Regions from separate parts of the Lactiplantibacillus sp. C232 genome, predicted to be linked through region 1. Evidence: predicted binding sites of a transcription regulator. Region 1 holds the regulator's gene; each other region holds the start of a gene.

The links. The regulator NrdR, encoded in region 1, represses ribonucleotide reductase genes. The targets are predictions, from matches to a motif close to ACACNATATATNGTGT.
Region 2: the regulator NrdR is predicted to act here: its motif matches at 1,246-1,261, upstream of MZO41_RS07405 (redoxin NrdH).
Region 3: the regulator NrdR is predicted to act here: its motif matches at 1,073-1,088, upstream of pnuC (nicotinamide riboside transporter PnuC).
Region 4: the regulator NrdR is predicted to act here: its motif matches at 1,664-1,679, upstream of nrdD (anaerobic ribonucleoside-triphosphate reductase).

What each region holds. Positions count from the first base shown of each region.
Region 1 is NZ_JAMSKZ010000001.1:220,840-224,000, forward strand. Features, by position in the region: gene mutM (bifunctional DNA-formamidopyrimidine glycosylase/DNA-(apurinic or apyrimidinic site) lyase) at 1-431, shown strand, start outside; gene coaE (dephospho-CoA kinase) at 441-1,034, shown strand; gene nrdR (transcriptional regulator NrdR) at 1,076-1,591, shown strand; gene MZO41_RS01095 (replication initiation and membrane attachment family protein) at 1,613-3,016, shown strand; gene dnaI (primosomal protein DnaI) at 3,020-3,161, shown strand, end outside.
Region 2 is NZ_JAMSKZ010000006.1:40,267-43,427, forward strand. Features, by position in the region: gene nrdE (class 1b ribonucleoside-diphosphate reductase subunit alpha) at 1-806, opposite strand, end outside; gene MZO41_RS07405 (redoxin NrdH) at 945-1,175, opposite strand; gene MZO41_RS07410 (class I SAM-dependent methyltransferase) at 1,398-2,006, shown strand; gene tadA (tRNA adenosine(34) deaminase TadA) at 2,009-2,515, shown strand; RNA gene ffs (signal recognition particle sRNA small type) at 2,569-2,655, shown strand; gene dnaX (DNA polymerase III subunit gamma/tau) at 3,041-3,161, shown strand, end outside.
Region 3 is NZ_JAMSKZ010000002.1:310,239-313,399, forward strand. Features, by position in the region: gene map (type I methionyl aminopeptidase) at 27-818, opposite strand; gene pnuC (nicotinamide riboside transporter PnuC) at 1,181-1,969, shown strand; gene MZO41_RS03760 (DUF2089 family protein) at 2,168-2,446, shown strand; gene MZO41_RS03765 (hypothetical protein) at 2,439-2,726, shown strand; gene treR (trehalose operon repressor) at 3,042-3,161, shown strand, end outside.
Region 4 is NZ_JAMSKZ010000009.1:116,604-119,764, reverse strand. Features, by position in the region: gene MZO41_RS10130 (FAD:protein FMN transferase) at 1-187, opposite strand, end outside; gene MZO41_RS10125 (peptide deformylase) at 269-679, opposite strand; gene MZO41_RS10120 (lipoprotein) at 822-1,295, opposite strand; gene nrdD (anaerobic ribonucleoside-triphosphate reductase) at 1,744-3,161, shown strand, end outside.

The DNA of each region.
Region 1 (3,161 bases):
CAATTGGCCCGGAACCCGTTGCTGAACAGTTAACACTGGCTTATATGACGGCCACTTTTGGCAAGTCGAAAAAGATGATCAAGCCACTATTGTTGGATCAAAGTAAGATTGCGGGCATTGGGAATATTTACGCGGACGAAACGCTATGGATGAGTAAGATTCATCCAATGCGGCCTGCTAATTCACTAACTACTGATGAGATTGCAACATTGCGCCAAAACATTATTGATGAAATGGCGATGGCAATTAAAGGTCACGGCACCACTGTTCATTCATTTTCAACGGCATTTGGTGAAGCCGGTCAGTTTCAAAATCACTTACACGTCTATGGTCGTGAAGGGGAACCTTGCGAACGGTGTGGCACAATTATTGAGAAAATCAAAGTGGCACAGCGAGGGACCCATTTTTGCCCGTTAGAACAACGGTTGTAGGTGATCAAGATGACAAAGTTGATTGGATTGACTGGTGGCATTGCCACTGGTAAGTCGACTGTTTCTAAGCTGCTGGCAACTAAGTTACCAATCGTTGATGCGGATAAAATCGCGTGGCAGGTTGAAGGGCCAGGCCAACCGACGACCCAAAAGATTGTGGCGCACTTTGGTCAGCAAGCAGTGCTGGCAGACGGGCGACTGAATCGGCCATGGCTTGGCCAGTTGGTTTTTAACGATGCTCAAGCTTTACAAGACTTAACCGCAATTACACGGTTACCGATTCAGTACGCGATGTTCGAAGCGATTGTCGCGGCAAACCAGCAACAGCCCGACGCAATTATTTTAGATGTGCCGTTGTTATTTGAAAGTGGCTGGCAACATGTTTGTGATCAAGTGTTGGTTGTGACGGCATCACCCGCCGTAGTATTGCAGCGGTTGATGGCGCGTAACCACTTATCGCAACAGGCGGCTCAGGCACGAATTGACAGCCAAATGCCACTTGCACAGAAGGTCGCAAGGGCTGACGTTGTCATTGATAACGGGGCCAACATTGATAAAACTAAAGCAGCCGTGTTAAAATGGCTGAAAACTATTACTAAATAAAGAAAAACTGATTGTTAGTTGTTACAAGGGGTGAGAAGTCTATGCAATGTCCACATTGTCATCATAATGGCTCCCGCGTGGTTGACAGTCGACCAACTGATGATGGTCGCGTGATTCGACGGCGCCGGGAATGCGAAAACTGTGGGTTCCGGTTCACAACATTTGAACGGGTCGAAGCCACGCCATTATTAGTCATTAAGAAAAATGGTGCCCGCGAAGAATTCAATCGTGAAAAAGTCTTGCGCGGAATTATTCGCTCGGCCGAGAAACGACCCGTTAGCATGGAAACCATGACGGGCGTCGTTGATGATGTTGAAAATAAGGTCCGGTCACTGGGCGAAAATGAAATTTCAAGCCAAGTTATCGGCGAGTATGTCATGGAGCAATTGGCAGATATTGACGAAATTTCGTACATTCGTTTTGCCAGTGTTTACCGGCAATTCAAGGATATGCACGTCTTCTTGAATGAACTCCAAGATATGATGGAGCGTGATAAGGTCAAACTGGCAAAACCGTCAGCGAAGACGACCCACGCACCTAAACGAAAAAAAGATTAGTTAAAAAGAATGGTGAACAACATGCCAAATGATGAACCCTTAACACCCAAAACTGGGTTAGTGGTCCCGCAAGCACCAGCGCTCAGTGCGGCGCAACAAGCTGTATTGGCGGAATTATACTTGCCACTGATGGGGCCATTGGCATATAGCTTGTACGCGGCGTTACGTAGCTTACAGAGTAGCGAGAATGAGCTGAGCAATCGACGCAGTCACGCGGAACTGCTGGGCATCCTAAATGTGGACTTGCCGACGGTGTTAGCGGCTCGGCGTAAACTTGAAGCAACTGGCTTGTTGCGCAGCTATTATCAACAAGATGAATTGGGTGCCATGTACATTTATCAATTACAAGCACCATTACTGGCGTTACAATTCTTTGCGGATGATCTATTGAGTGTCCTATTGTTAGATACGGTCGGTGAGTTACGTTATCAACAACTTGCTGGCGATTTTGCAGCACAGCCGATTGACTTGACGGCTGCCAAAGACGTGACGGCAAATATCTTAGATGTGTTTCACGTTGATAGTCAAAAAGTTACGACGCCACCTCTTTCAGTGCAAAAGGTGCGCGCCCAATTGGCGGCCAATGAACCGGCCGAGGATCACTCGCCCGTGCTCAGTGACGATGACTTTGACTGGCAACTGTTGGGGCAAATTTTGAAGCAGAACTATGTTGATCTCAAACAGGTTGCGAGTTCACGGCAACTGATCATTACGGAAAGTCGGGTCTACGGCATCAGTGAGATTGAGATGGCTAAGTTAATCAGTGAAGTGGCTAGTTTAACAACGGGTCAGTTTGATGAAAATCAATTGAAATTATTGATTGCGCGGCGCTATGAACGGCCCGCAGTTTCGAGTCAGCAGGTCGCTACGGAAGCAACGGTTGCAACGACGACCACTAAGGATAACAAGGCTTCAGCACAGCTCTCAACGGCTGAGCAGCAACTCGTGACGTATGCTAAGCAGACAGCGCCGTATGACTTTTTATCAGCTTTGAAGCAGGAGAAACATGGTTTTGTGACGAGCGGTGAGAACCGACTAGTTCATGATTTAATTGGTCGGGGGGTATTACCCAATGCCGTCATCAACATGGTGATCTACTACTTATTGCAAAATCGGGAGTTAGCTGCCCTTAATCGTAATTTGCTAGAAACAGTCGCCAATGATTGGCAACAACACGGCATTACGACGCCGGAAGCGGCTTTGATGTATTTGAAGCAACGTAAACAGCCGAAATCAACACCAACACGGCGCAAGAACAATCGACCGACGCGTAAGGAGATTATGCCAAAGTGGGCCCAACAACAGCAACAGACTGAGAGTGGTAAGCAACCAGCTCAGACCGGTAAACAAATTACTGCTGCCCAACGCAAACAGCTTGCTGATCGACTAGCAAAGCTTGAGACAAATTCGGAAAAGGAGGACTAAAACATGGAGAATATCTCAGAAACACTCCGGACGTTAATGAATCGGAAAAACTTGAATCATCGGTATGAGGCGTTAATGACAGCTGTGTACCAAGATCCAGATGTTCGCCAGTTTTTAGCTGCTCATCAAAACGAATTATCTTCGG
Region 2 (3,161 bases), on a different contig from region 1:
TCCTTCTTAGCAGAAAGAAAGGCAATAATATCTGGATGAAAGACACTAAGGTAAACGACCCCGGCACCTTGACGTTGACCTAATTGGTTAGAGTAGGAGAAACTGTCTTCTAATAATTTCATGACGGGTACGACCCCACTAGCAGCGCCATCGATATGCTTGATTGGATCACCGGCACCCCGTAAGTTGCTGAGGTTAATACCGACCCCGCCACCGATCCGAGAAAGTTGTAACGCGGAGTTAATCGTCCGGCCGATTGAGTTCATATCATCGGTCGATTGAATCAAGAAGCAAGAAATCAATTCACCACGCCGGGCCCGGCCAGCATTGAGAAAACTGGGGGTGGCTGGTTGATAACGTTGGTGAACGATTTCGTCGGCCAGGTCCATCGCCAAGTCTTCATTACCATCAGCAAAGTAGAGGGCGTTCATTGCCACACGGTCAATAAAGTTTTCCAAGTAATAGTCGCCATCATCCGTCTTTAAGGCGTATTGGGCATAAAATTTGTAAGCCGCCATAAACGTCTTGAAGTGGAAGTCTTGCGACCGCAAGTAATCGTAAAGTTTTTCGATAAAGCTAAAATCATACTTATCAATGGCAGGGGTTTCCAAATAGTCGTGTTCACGTAGGTAGTCAAAGCGCGCCTTAAGACTATCAAATTTCATCGTGTTCGGTTCAACATTTTGTTCAAGGAAAGCGGCAAGTGCCTCCTGATCCTTGTTGAGCGGAATCTGATTGTTAACGGGAATATTGATCTCATTATTTAAGTCGTAATACGTGACGTCTTTTAAATCTTTTAAGGTCATAAGGAATCCTCTTTCTATCAGTATAATTGTGGCTGGCAAAATCGACGACCCACAATCAGTAGGTTGATGATTGTGGGTCGTTTATCATATTTTAAAGGGTAAACCAGCTATGTAACCACGCAAAAAAGCGTGAACAAACTAAACAGCTAATTGTTTTAAAGCATCAGGACGGAAGCCGGCAATGCTGTCTTCGCCATTGATTTCAACGACCGGAACAGCATGGAAACCTTGATTCTTCAGGTAATCGACGTATTCAGGATTCGTATTGATGTTCTTCTCTTCAAAGGCAATATTGTGCGCCGTGAGGAACTTCTTAGTCATCTTGCATTGCATGCAGTTGTTTTTAGTAAATACAGTAACTTTTTTCATTTTTCATCATCCTAACTCGTTTTTCTGATAAATTTAGTATACAACATGTGGTGAAAAAAACAATCAAAAAACACAACATCTAGGGTGTGGTAAAAATCACAAGCCCTAGATGTTGTGCTAGTGTCAGCTTTTAACCGACTAAAAAGTTTTTTAAATTATTTGTGGTTCACTCGCTGAATCAGTTATCATAGATATAGACCAGAAATTTAGAGGAAAATAAATATGACCAACTATTATTATACACACAATCCGGATATTGTGCATGATGAAAAGCAATGGAATTTTGAAATTTTTAATCACTCGTTTAAATTTACGACGGACAACGGTGTCTTCTCCAAGCGTACCGTGGATTACGGCTCACGAACACTACTTGCAGCGTTTGATCCAACTGATTTGCCAGCGGGCCCAATGCTAGATTTGGGAACCGGATATGGTCCCATTGGGATGGCGCTCGCGTATCAATCACCCGAACGAACGGTTGATATGGTCGATGTGAACGAGTTAGCGCTAAGCTTAGCGCGTAAAAATGTTGCTTTGAACCAAATTACGAATACCAATATTTTTACGTCTGATGTCTATCAACAAGTGACCGCGACTAATTACGCGGCGATTGTCACCAACCCACCGGTGCGCGCAGGTAAGGCAGTGGTGGATGCGATGTTAACGGGGGCCGTTTCACGGCTAGTCGTTGGTGGAACACTCACCGTCGTTTTACAGAAAAAGCAGGGCGCACCATCTGCGAAGAAATTGATGCAAACGACCTTTGGTAATTGTCAGGTGATTAAGAAGGACAAAGGGTATTACATCCTACAAAGTGTAAAGGAGGGATAGTCGTGACGGAACCAACAGCGGAAGACTGGATGCAAGAAGCATTACATGAAGCGCGGATGGCCTACTTAATTGGCGAAGTGCCGATTGGGGCCGTGATCGTTCACCAGGGTGAAATTATTGGCCGTGGTCACAATTTACGGGAGCATGGTCAGGATGCAACGATGCACGCGGAAATTATTGCGATTCAGGAAGCTTGCGAATATTTGCATAGTTGGCGATTAGCCGATTGTCAGCTATATGTCACCTTGGAACCATGTTTGATGTGTAGTGGGGCTATTATTAATGCACGGCTACCTGAACTCTACTTTGGTGCCCGTGATCCCAAGGCTGGCGCCGTTCGTAGTTTGTATCAGGTGATGGATGATACCCGGTTAAATCATCAAGTAACGGTTCATGAACGCATCTTGGCACGTCCGGCCGGCGAGATGTTGGAAAACTTCTTCCGTGGGATTCGTAAACGGAAAAAGGCGGCTAAAAAAGCACGACGTGAAGCTGCTGAAAAAAATTAAGCCGATGGCTGGTAATTGTGGCGCAAATCATGTATTATAGTATTTGCCGCAAGGCCAAAAGGCAAGGGTGGATTTACGAATCGTGTCAGGTCCGGAAGGAAGCAGCACTAAGTTTGCTTCATCTTGTGCCTTTTGTTTTTATGAAATGTAACAGCTCTTAGCCATTCGGTTGAGAGCTTTTTATTTAAATTAAATATTGAGTGCTAGTTTTGAACGTGCTGATAGGTTGGTTTATTTTTATTTACCTATTATTATAGTAGTAATACGTTATTTGGGTGATGCTTTTCAGGCTGATAGTTAAAGCCACTGCTTGTTGAAGGAATAACCAAACGCCTAACAAAGGTGGTTAAAGGCCTGGGCATCGACTCGTTGGCAAGTGCGCTTAGATGCTTAATTTGCATAACCGACACTGATCGTTAGTGGAAGCAGCACAACCAGGAAGCTAACTGTTCAGGACGTTTAAACAATGGCTTATAATAAGTAATGATAACCAAAGTATGACTGATGTAAGAAAGGAAGAATCGCATGTATCGGGCACTATATCGGGTTTGGCGTCCCCAACGCTTTGATGAGATTGTCGGGCAACAGATGATTACCCAGACACTAAAAAATGCCATTATGACCCACCAGACGAGTCATGCGTATC
Region 3 (3,161 bases), on a different contig from region 1:
TGTTCGTGATTATAATTTAAATGATATTACTTATTCCATAAGTATTTAGCATCAAAATCATTATCGAATGATGATAAAATCTTAGGACCGTCATCGGTAACGACAAGGGTGTGCTCGTATTGGCAGCTAAGACTGCCATCTAAAGTGCGAACAGTCCAACCGTCATCGGCAGTTTCGCCAGAACGCCAGTCACCAATATTGACCATTGGTTCGATAGTAATGGTCATACCAGCTTTTAGACGGGTGCCGTGACCAGCTTCGCCATAATGTGGAACATCAGGCTTTTCGTGCATCGTCGGTCCAATACCATGACCAATGTATTCGCGTACAACGCCGTAACCCATTTCGTTTTCAGCGTAATTCTGAATAGCCCAGCCGATATCACCAATTCGGTTGCCAACAACGGCTTGGTCAATACCGAGGTATAGCGCTTTATGGGTCACTTCCATGAGTTTTTTAACTTCGGGTGATGGTGTACCAGCAACAAAGGCGTGGCAAGAGTCACTAAGGTAGCCATGGTAGTTAATAACGGTATCAACTTTTAATAAGTCTCCATCTTTGACCAAGATATCTTTACTAGGACAGCCGTGACAAATCATGTCATTGACGCTGACACAAGTTGAGTACTTATAACCTTCAAAGTTGAGTTCGCCAGGAGTAGCGTCGTGTGCAACGATGTATTCGTAGGCAAAGTGGTCAACATCCCAAGTCGTAATTCCGGGCTTGATGTAGTCTTCAAGGGCGTGAAACAGGCCAACCATGATGTCACCGGCAGCTTGCATCCCTTTGATTTCGCGATCTGATTTAAGCGTAATCATGAGGTTCCTCCAAAAAAAATTAATTATATTGTGATGCTAAAAGTTTGTTCCTCTCCAGTATACTGCAAGCATTGTATTGCGACAAAACGCATTGTTTTGACCTGATATTGATAACGCTATCAGTAGGCCGAAATCAAAAAAATATAAAAAAATCAGCACGCCAAAAATACCAAATTGCCGGGGCGCAGTTGGATTAATTGTAAACAATTCAATATAAATTTGGAATTTTACCCTTTTCATCGGCCAAGATAATGATACAATATATTGTGTTGTTTTAAACGGAAACACTACATGTAGTAGTGTGACGTGACTGGTTGGCCAACTAGACACCTACAACCGCATATGAAAACGGAAAGAGGAGCATGATTTTGAGTAATTATTTTAAATTCTTATCACACCAACTAAAAGGTTGGCCACAACAGAACTACTATCTATTCTATTTTAGCCTAGGATGTCAAGTAATGACGTTAGTAAGTGCGCCAATTACAGCATTGTCTATTTTAACATTTATTGGGACCACTTTGGGTGTTCTTTGTGTGTTAGCCATTAATGCGGCTAAGTCAGTCAATGGATTATTAGGCGTCATCTCCGCCGCTTGCTTCATCGTAGTTGGTTTTTCAGCTAAGAACTATTTAAGCATTGGGGAACAATTAGCCTACGTCGTAACGCTTGATATTCCAGTACTATTAAGTGCTAATTGGAACGTCAACATGGTTTCAAAGATTCGGAAGTTTACGGGTAAGACGTGGATCGTCGCAATTGTCGCAACTTTAGTTGTTTATGCCATCTCCGGCTATCTTATTGGTGCCTTAACTGATGATCCCCGGCCATGGGTCGATGCCATTAGTTTTGCGATTTGTTTAACGGCCGGCGTTATTTGCTTCCTCCGTTACAACAACCAGTATTTCTGGTGGATTGCCTCTGGTTTAGCACAAATGGTCCTCTGGTTCATCTCGTTCCGTCAAGGTTCGGCGACACTAGCAATGTTCATTAATAGTTCCGTTTATCTGATGAACGATGTCTTGGCTTTCACTGTTTCACCTTGGTATAACAAACATGAACGCGCTCGGTTGATGGCCGAAGAACAAGCAGCTAGTGATGCAGCTAGCGCGGATGCTAGTGATAATCAGGCATTTGGATTGAATCACTAAAGGTCAGCTAATAAATTTACTGAGACTAGTAGCGTTAATATTCTAAATAAGGCGAGTACTGTAATTCTTTTGGATTAGAGTACTCGTCTTTATTTGAATAGCTCCGGATTGTATCAGTTATCAAATATATGCTTTTTTATTGACATTATAATAAACAATGTCAAAGTTTAATAAACAATATTAAAAAAGAGGGATGCTATGGACTGGTTTGTGAATTTAGAACGTGAGGATCAGGAATTTGTTAAACAATTGGTTATTGCCTCAGGTTCTCTAAAACAACTCGCTAAGATTTATCAAGTGAGTTATCCAACCGTGCGAATGCGGTTAAACACGATTATTCAAAAAATTAACTTTATTGAGGACAACGGTGCAAATACGTTTGAAACGAAGGTTATGAAATTGGTAATCGATGAGAAATTATCGTTAGAGGTAGCAAAACAGATTATTACTGACTTTAGGGAGGAACAACATGAGTGATTTTAAAGGAATTCTGATTGGTATGTTGGTCGTTGCAGTGCTCTATATGTTAGATCGATACTTACCAAGGTGGTTTGGGGCAATTCCGGGAGCTGGCTTTTTAGGCTTTATTATTTACATTGTTTTTACAAAAGAGGTCTCTTTATTATCAATAGTAACCGTATTGTTAGTTGGCGAAGCCGTGCTGAATGGTATCTGGATAGATGCACTCGTGAACCGAAAGAGAAAAATGAAAAAAGAAGTAGCAACAATGAAAGCGAAAGATTTATTGCGAAAATAGTAATATTAATGAAATCATCAGATATAGAATCGACATTGGTTGGAGATTGCTGTTAGCGCTCTGCGAATGTCGATTTTTTATTGTGGTGCGGACTATCCTGCTAGTTCAACCAATACTGTATAGGTGTTGGCACTTATTATGAAGCAGTTATTGAATACTGAAATATAAGCTCGAATTTTGTGAACTCTAGACATGTCTAGACTTGATCTGTCTGGTATAATCTACAAATTTAATTGGGTTATTACTTAAATATTGACAACTTGTCTAAACAAGTCTATATTCATAAATGAAAACGATAACAAAGGGGTGGTTGCCGTGAATAAAGCGGCCTTAGTTTATCAAGATTTGCTCCAGAAAATTGATGCGGAGGTTTACCCGATCGGGAGTTATTTGCCGAGTGAACATCAACTTTGTGAGCTATATGGGATTTCACGT
Region 4 (3,161 bases), on a different contig from region 1:
TCCGGTTGACAGTCAAGCGGTCTTCATATTGGTCGATAAGATCGCAAGCAGCTTGTAGGTACTGGTCACTATCACTACCAAAAAGGGTCAAATCAATGTCGGTACCGAGCGCGTGATGAGCTTGGTGTCGACGCTGCTGAGCGAGTGCAGGAATTGCTGTCTCGCCATTATAAGCTAAAGTTGTCATAAAACCAGTCCTATCTTTCATAAATGTCAACAAGTTCAGCAAACTGAATATTTATTCCCGCTCAGTTAGAAGTAGGCACAATTAAATCAGTTTCCCTGCACAGTGATCTAATTCGTGTTGAATAATTTGTGCTGTGAAGTCGTTGAATCGTTGTTGTTGCGGTTTAAAGTGTTGATCTTTATATTTCACCGTGATTTGGTGATAGCGGCTAGTCGGACGTTCACCAGGTAAGGACAGGCAGCCTTCCTTAGTCTCGTAAGTGCCGTGATGATCAATGATCTTCGGATTGATCATTGCAATTGCAAAGGGACCGAGTTGCACGACAATAATTTGTTTGTTGACCCCAATCATATTCGCGGCCATTCCAACGCAATTATCGGTGTGTGCGGCGAGGGTATCCAGTAAATCAGTCAAGACTTGAGTGTCTGCAGGGGTTGCTAAGTCAGCAGGGACACTAAGCGCGGCGGGATCATGCACAATTGGTCGAATCATTTGATGTTCCTCCATTGATTAGTCATATTAATTTAATTATAGAGAGCACGGTTGACAGAAGCAAGCCGTTCGCTAGTTGTCAGGCCCTAAAAAACACACCACACTCACACAAGTCAACGTGCAAATGTGGTGTGGCCTTCAATTAGTACGACAATTTAAATGTTGGCGTTAAGGTGCCCGCCTTTAAGGCGTCATTAGTTGTGGTGGGAACCTGGTTGTGTTCAGGCTGCCAATTTGGATCTTTAATCAGTGCGATATTAGTCCCTTGATAATTCATGGTCATTTGATTAGCGTCGTTGAGGGTCAGTTTTGCAACATTGTGATCGATTGTGAACGTGGCACGTGTATCACTTAACGTTAACGTTGCGCGACTACGAATGGGCGTATGTCCGCGTCGGAACCAAGCAACTTGATGATTGGTACTGAGGTACAGACTCATTGCTGGTCTAGCGCTGACCCAGCGACCTAAGAAATCCCGAGTCGTGACTGAGCGAACGGCGCTGACTTTTGATGTTGCTGGTTGAACGGTGGGCGTTTGTGTGTCAGTGGCAGAATGGCATCCTGTCAGTAGCCCTGTCAACAACAAGCCAACGATTATTCCCCTGCTTTTTTGCATAATTATTCTCTCCTCCAATGTCCACATCCCTCAATGAGGACTTAATTTCATTATAGCGAATCCGCCGCATGAGTTAAACAAAATAGTCATAAGTTAATCAGTTTACAACAACTTGGTTGTGTTCAGCTTAATTTTTAACGAATTAAAATTCGGTTTATGGCGTGTGAAAAATATTGAAAGCAAGCCGTATCAAGGTTGGTTCGGTAGTTAACGAGATTGATTAAATATTCTGATATTAGATAAAAAACAGTATAAAAAATATTTTTTAAATATTCCAAAGACGCACTAACCGGACGATTAAAGCGATTTGGTGTACACAACTGAAGGTGACAGTTAATTTTGGCAATGGGCAAGTTAATGGAAATGAGCTACTATATATAGTATTGATTCAAACAGAACGCACTATCAATTGTATTCAATCAATGACTTTGAAAAGTGGGGAATTAAGATGCTAACAACGACAACTAACGATATATTAGACCAATTACGGCCACTGACCGTCACAAAGCGGGGTGGCGCACAAACGAAATTTCATCCGTATAAAATTGACTTTGTCTTACGACGGTTGTTAGCGACTGATGACGAGGTACGGGTCGTCAAGCAGGCCCTTGTTGCCCAGTATCAAGATGCTGACAACATTGATACTCGGGAGCTACGTAGTACCATGATGCAGATTTTGAATGCGCAAGGCCTGACCGCGGCAGCTAAGGCATATCAGGATTACTTTGAAGCTGAACAGCAGCGGTTTGCGGCAGCAACTAATGTTCAAGGACGGATTGAAAAGTTGTTTGAGCGCGATGCCAGCGTTGTGCATGAAAATGCAAATAAGGATAGTACGATTTTTAACACGCAACGCGACTTAGAAGCCGGTGCTGCAAGTCGCGCCATGGGCTTGAAGATGCTACCAGATGTCGTGGCTAAGGCGCATCTGCGTGGCGATATCCATTGGCATGATCTCGATTATTCACCAGTCACGCCTGAAACGAACTGTTGCTTGATTGATTTTGACGGCATGTTCAAAAATGGGTATAAGATTGGGAACGCCGAAGTTGCCTCACCCCGGTCGATTCAAACGGCCACAGCGCAAATGGCGCAGATCATTGCCAACGTGGCTTCATTACAGTATGGTGGCTGTTCCGCTAACCGGGTCGACCAATTATTGGCTCCCTATGCGGCAATCAACTATCAAAAACATATGACTGATGCGAAAAAGTGGGTCCCTGCCGATCAGCGGGAAGCTTATGCGAAAGCCAAAACTAAAAAAGATATCTATGACGCGATGCAAGCCCTTGAGTATGAAATCAATACGTTATATTCGTCACAGGGCCAGACGCCGTTTACCACGGTCAATTTTGGTCTAGGAACTAGTTGGATTGAACGAGAAATTCAAAAGGCGATTCTCCAGATTCGAATCAAGGGACTCGGTAAGGAGCACCGAACTGCGATTTTTCCTAAATTGATCTTCACGATGAAGCGGGGGTTAAATTTAAGTCCGAATGATCCCAATTATGATATTAAAATGCTCGCGATTGAGTGTTCGACCAAGCGGATGTATCCCGACCTTTTAATGTATGACAAGATCAAGGAATTAACGGGGAGTTTTAAGACGCCGATGGGGTGCCGGTCCTTCTTACAAGGTTGGCGTGATGAAAATGGTGTCGAGGTAAACTCGGGCCGGATGAATTTGGGCGTGGTGACAGTCAACCTGCCACGAATCGCGTTAGCCGCACATGGGGACCAACAGTTGTTCTGGGAAATCTTCGAGGAACGGATGGCGACTTGTCATGAAGCACTCGCGTACCGTATCGAACGAACGAAGGAAGCTAAGCCGGAAAATGCACCACTCTTATACATGTATGGGGCGTT